Regions from separate parts of the Ructibacterium sp. SJQ-7 genome, predicted to be linked through region 1. Evidence: riboswitches for the same ligand, from Rfam matches in the RefSeq annotation. Region 1 holds a riboswitch; the other holds the start of a gene.

Evidence for each region. Region 1 has a riboswitch for cobalamin ahead of ACSAMO_RS07730 (energy-coupling factor ABC transporter permease). Riboswitches for the same ligand answer to the same signal wherever they lie in the genome.
Region 2: another riboswitch for cobalamin. It lies ahead of ACSAMO_RS01675 (prenyltransferase/squalene oxidase repeat-containing protein); the one in region 1 lies ahead of ACSAMO_RS07730 (energy-coupling factor ABC transporter permease).

Annotation. Positions count from the first base shown of each region.
Region 1 is NZ_CP195193.1:1,681,005-1,684,199, forward strand. It holds gene hemL (glutamate-1-semialdehyde 2,1-aminomutase) at 1-1,273, opposite strand, end outside; adenosylcobalamin-variant (AdoCbl-variant) riboswitch at 1,615-1,692, shown strand; gene ACSAMO_RS07730 (energy-coupling factor ABC transporter permease) at 1,894-2,628, shown strand; gene ACSAMO_RS07735 (energy-coupling factor ABC transporter substrate-binding protein) at 2,643-2,927, shown strand; gene cbiQ (cobalt ECF transporter T component CbiQ) at 2,917-3,195, shown strand, end outside.
Region 2 is NZ_CP195193.1:366,658-369,852, reverse strand. It holds gene ACSAMO_RS01680 (aconitate hydratase) at 1-1,542, shown strand, start outside; cobalamin riboswitch at 1,677-1,895, shown strand; gene ACSAMO_RS01675 (prenyltransferase/squalene oxidase repeat-containing protein) at 2,064-3,110, shown strand; gene ACSAMO_RS01670 (DUF4430 domain-containing protein) at 3,131-3,195, shown strand, end outside.

The DNA.
Region 1 (3,195 bases):
TAACCTTGTCAAATGCCGCCGCTGTCTTTTCCAAATCAGCCTTAGTATGTGCGTCAGACAAGAACAGCGACTCAAATTGTGACGGTGCAAGATAAATACCCTGTTTAAGCATTTCGTTAAAGTATACTTTGAATTTTTCGGTGTCCGACTTTGACGCGGTTTCAAAATTTGTTACGTCATTGTCCGTAAAGAATACACTCATCATTGAGCCTACTCTGTTTACACGAACATTCACGCCATATTTTTCAGCCGACTTTTTAAATTCACCCTCAAGATATGCACCCTTTTGTTCAATTTCTTCATATATATAGGGGTTTTCCTGCAAATATTTAATCTGTGCGTTACCCGCCGCCATTGCAAGCGGATTACCCGACAATGTACCTGCTTGATAAACAGGACCTGTCGGCGAAACAAATTCCATAATCTCACGTTTACCGCCGTATGCGCCGACAGGCATACCGCCGCCGATAATTTTTCCGAATGTGACAATATCTGCGTCCAAACCAAATCTGCCTATTGCACCCGACGCAGATAATCTAAATCCCGTCATAACCTCGTCCACAATAAACACGCTTCCGTACTTTTTCGTTATCTCGCGAATTTTCTGCAAATATCCGTCTTTAGGCGGTACAACACCCATATTTCCTGCTACAGGCTCAATTATAACTCCGGCAATTTCATTACCCATTTTTTCAAATGCGTCCTCTATTGCGTCAATATCATTGTACGGTAAAACAAGCGTGTATTTTGCAAAATCTTCAGGCACGCCTGCCGATGACGCACTTCCGAAAGTTGCCGCACCCGAACCGGCTTTTATAAGGAGCGAGTCACTGTGTCCGTGATAACAGCCCTCAAACTTTACTATTATATTTCTGCCTGTGTAACCTCTTGCCAGACGTATCGCAGACATAGTTGCCTCCGTACCCGAATTAACCATTCTCACAACATCTACACAAGGAACAAGCGAACAAATTCTCTTTGCAAGCTCCGTTTCGGCAAGGCAAGGTGCACCGAAAGACATACCTTTATCGCAAGCCTCCTTAACCGCCTCCAAAACGATTTCCTTACAGTGTCCCAAAAACATAGGTCCCCATGAGCCGACATAATCTATATATTCGTTTCCGTCAATATCATATATCTTACTTCCGTTTGCACATTCTATAAAAAGCGGATAAGTTCCGACATTCTTAAACGCTCTTACAGGCGAATTAACTCCGCCGGGTATATATTTTTTAGCCTCGTCAAAGGCTGTTTTGCTTTTTGATGTATCCACAATATATCATTCCTTTTCTAAACAGATAAAAAAATTATACACCCTACTTAATTTATTGTCAATTCCCTTGATTTTTCGATATAATAGTGTTAAAATAGACAAGATATATTTCAGATTCCAATAAATTGTCCGGAACGTGCAAAATAATTATTATATTTCATAAATTGATAAACACAGTAAATGATAGGCAAGCCTACGGCTTACCTATGCACTTTTTGTGAAAATAAACTCTAACGTACAAACGTACGCCGACGAGTTCATTTTCGCAAAATCCGAACTAATTTCTTGAAATCTGATGAGATGTACAATATATCCGTTTTCGGTAAACAAATATTTATTTATTTTTGTTTTCAAAAGGAGAAGCAGGGTGAAATTCCCTCACAGTCACGCTACCGTACAGTCGGATCGCCTGCCGAAAATCGAGCGCATTTGTGCCTACGAACGATGGGTCAATGGCGGAATCATTCAGATTTTAAGCCATAGGATTTACCCAATCCCTACGGCTTTTTTTGGTATGTGAAAATCACAAGTTTTCTACACTCCCAAAAAGTTTCATAACTGATTTAAGTGGTCACTTGTGTGCTAAAACATATTTCATAAGAAGAAAAGGAGAAAAATTTATGTCTTTAGCAAACAGGAAAACAAAACTATTGGTGGCAATGCTTTCACTACTGCTTGTCATTCCTATGACAAACGCATTCGCAATGCACATTATGGAGGGTTATCTTCCTCCGAACTACTGTATTATATGGGGAGTTGTATGTATACCGTTCCTTATCGCAGGCGGTATCAGTATGCAAAAACAAGCAAAGAAGAACAACAAAACAAAAATACTTCTTGCACTTGCAGGAGCTTTCGTTTTCATTCTTTCATCGCTAAAAATCCCTTCAGTTACAGGAAGTTGTTCACATCCGACAGGTACAGGACTCGGTGCAATTCTTTTCGGACCGTCGATTATGTCTTTACTCGGTATAATCGTGCTTTTGTTCCAGGCACTTCTTCTTGCACACGGCGGACTTACAACACTTGGTGCAAACACATTTTCAATGGCGATTGCCGGACCGTTCGTTTCATTCGGTATATACAAGCTTTGCCAAAAGCTTAACGCACCGAAAGGTCTTGCAGTATTTCTTGCCGCAACAATAGGTGATATATTCACTTATGTGGTAACATCATGCCAGCTTGCGCTTGCATTCCCTGACCAAAACTTCTTTGCGTCACTTGTAAAGTTTATGGGAATCTTCGCGGTTACACAAGTTCCGATTGCCATTGCAGAGGGTATTCTGTCTGTTATGATATTCAATGTATTGGCTAAGAACTGTACAAACGAACTTAAGCAGCTTAATGTTATATAAGGGGGTATATATTAATGAAACTTTGGGTTAAAAATACAATATTAGCAGTTATACTTGTTCTTATAATTGCCGTACCGCTACTGTTTATGGGCGGTCACGAATTTGGCGGTTCTGACGACCAAGCATCAGACGCCATAAGTGAATTGGACGAAAGTTACGAGCCATGGTTTGAGCCGTTCTGGGAGCCGCCGTCAGGTGAAATCGAGTCACTTTTCTTCTGTCTTCAGGCAGGAGTGGGCGCCGGTATTGTCGGCTTTGTACTTGGCAGAGTAACAGCTAAAAAGAAAAATGATAATTGATAAATTAGCATATAATTCAAAACTCAGAAATATTGCACCTATTGCAAAACTTCTGTTTTCAATGTCGGTGCTTGTTATCTGCATATGGGCAAACAGCTTTTTGGTAAGCGTATTTACTGCGCTTACTATGCTGTTTCTTATTATTTTTATAGGAAAAACATCGTATAAAAACGTATTTCATCTTATGACTGTCCCGATAGTTTTTATTATTATGGGTGCGGCCGCAATAGCAATTTCAATCGGTCAAAATTCAGGCGATATGCTTTTT
Region 2 (3,195 bases), 1.3 Mb from region 1:
ATTGCCATAGGTGCAGGCGGTATGGACGTTGCTGTTGCAATGGGCGGAGGTACATATTACATTACTTGCCCGAAAGTCGTTAAGGTAAATCTTACAGGCAAACTTCAACCGTGGGTTGCCGCAAAAGATGTAATTTTGGAAGTTCTAAAGCGTCTTTCTGTTAAGGGCGGTGTAGGCAAAGTTATCGAATACTGCGGTGAAGGAGTTAAAACTTTGTCAGTTCCCGAAAGAGCAACTATTACAAATATGGGTGCGGAACTTGGTGCAACAACATCAATATTCCCATCAGACGAAATAACACATGAATTCTTGAAAGCGCAAGGCAGAGAAGAGGCATACACACCTCTATGTGCAGACGCAGACGCTGTATATGACGAAGAAGTTAATATAGACCTTAGCAAACTTGAACCGCTTGCAGCTTGCCCTCATTCACCTGATAATGTTAAGTCGGTAAGCGAGCTTAGTGGTATGAAGATTGACCAAGTTTGTATCGGTTCATGTACAAATTCATCACTTCTTGATATGATGAAAGTTGCACATATTCTAAAAGGTAAGACTGTTAATCCTGATGTTTCTCTTGCAATCGCTCCGGGTTCAAAGCAGGTTTTGAATATGCTTGCAAATAACGGTGCTTTGGCTATTATGATTGACGCAGGTGCAAGAATACTGGAAAGTGCTTGCGGTCCTTGTATAGGTATGGGACAGTCACCTAATTCAAAGGGTATTTCACTAAGAACGTTTAACAGAAACTTTGAAGGCAGAAGTGGTACAAAAGACGGTCAGATTTATCTTGTATCACCTGAAACAGCTGCTATTTCAGCTCTTACGGGTGTATTTACAGATCCGAGAACACTTGGTGACGCGGCTGATATAACATTGCCTGAAAAGTTCACTATAAACGATAATATGATAGTTCCTCCGGCAGATGAAAAGGATATGGACAGTATTGAGGTACTTAGAGGTCCTAATATTAAGCCTTTCCCTGTATCAGAGCCGTTAGCTGAAACAATAGACGCAAAATGCTCGCTAAAGGTCGGCGATAATATCACAACAGACCATATTATGCCTGCCGGTGCAAAGATTTTGCCGTTGCGTTCAAATATTCCTAAGATTTCGGAATTCTGTTTTGCTGTATGTGACGAAAAGTTCCACGACAGAGCGCTTGAACTTGGTAAGAGCGTAATTGTCGGCGGTTCAAACTACGGACAGGGTTCTTCAAGAGAACACGCTGCACTTGCACCGTTGTATTTGGGTGTTAAGGCAGTTATCGTTAAGTCATTTGCAAGAATTCATATGGCTAATCTTATTAATGCCGGTATCGTGCCGCTAACATTTGCAAATGAATCGGATTACGATAAGATTGACCAAATGGACGAATTGAAGATTGAAAATATCGGTAAGCAAATTGCCAACGGTAAAGTTATTAAGGTGACAAACGTAACAAAAGGCTTTGATTTTGAGGTTAATGCAGATTTGTCAGACCGTCAAAAAGAAATGCTTTACGCAGGCGGACTTCTAAACTATACAAAACAAAATTCATAATGTAATTCAAAAATGCGATGCTTTTAGGTGTCGCATTTTTTGTGTTATAAGGTATAAAATATGTGAATGTCAAGTATAACTTTAGTAATATAGCACATTGACGGTACATATTTTTGATGATATAATACTAAAAAATGAATAATCACACAAAGTGTCGGCTATATTGTATGGGTATAGTCGGTGAAAAGGGAATCGGGTGAGAATCCCGAACGATAACAGTCGCTGTATGTATTGAAGTTTTTATATTTTTTGATGAAAGTCAGTCATTGGGAAACTGAGAAGGCGAATATAAAAATGTTAAGCTTGCTTTATATAATACGAGTCAGAAGACCTGCTTTGATACTGCTCCGTACTTATTGATGTTGTCAATATAGGAGCAGTAGTATCGTACGCTTATATAAATGTATTAAGCGTGTTGTTTGCGTGCCGATATGTGATATACACAGGAAAACTCTGCTGTGATAATTTGAAAAAATTATCACAGCTTTTTTTATTTGATTTTACAGAAACGGAGCGTATTAATGAAAAAAATAATATCTTTAATTTTATCGTTTGTTTTGATTTCATCTGCAAATGCTTTTGCGGTAAGTATTGACGATATAAACAGCGTCATAAGTGATACGGAAAAATATTTATATGATAATTCGCAAACTCCTACCGTATCATCGATAGGCGGTGAGTGGCTGATAATGGGACTGAGCAGAAATGGCGGTGATATACCTGTCGGCTATTATGAGAATTATTACAACAATGTTGTCAATTATGTAAAAGAATGTGGCGGTGTATTGCATAACAAAAAATATACCGAATATTCAAGAGTTATAACTGCACTCACATCAATCGGAAAAGACCCTCAAAATGTCGGTGGATATAATTTATTACTTCCTTTAGGAGATTTTGAAAAAACTACTTGGCAAGGTATAAACGGTGCAATATGGGCATTGATTGCACTTGACTGCGGACAGTATGATATGCCGTACAATACCGATGCACAAATTCATGCAACAAGAGAAATGTATGTTGAAAAGATTATAAACAGTCAGCTTGATGACGGTGGATGGTCACTTTTGGGCAGTGGAGAGAGTGATGTTGATGTTACGGCAATGGCTCTGCAAGCACTTTCAAATTATACGGATAATTCCGAAGTGTCAAATTGTGTGAACAAGGCAATTTCTTTTTTATCGGCAAGTCAAAATGAAAACGGAGGATATTCAAGTTGGGGTACGGAAAATTCCGAAAGCTGCGCACAAGTCATTGTTGCACTTTGTGAACTCGGAATATCGCCTTTTGATGAACGCTTTGAAAAGAACGGCAAGAATTTAGCGGATAATTTAATGTCGTACTATACAATAGGCGACGGTTTTAAACATACATACGACGGTGACGGTTCGAATCAAATGGCAACAGAACAATGTTTTTACAGTTTGGTGTCGCTAAAACGATTTATGAACGGCGATAATTCGCTTTATGATATGAGCGATGTCTGCAATATATCACAAGATGAAATTAATGTGATAAAAAACAGTTTACAGTTTGTAATGATGAATTTGATTTTGCTTAGAAAGTAATAATTTTCAGGAGATATTGAATGAAAAAATATAAAAGGCACATAATTATAGGAAGTATAATTATTGCTGTATTGGTATTTGCGTT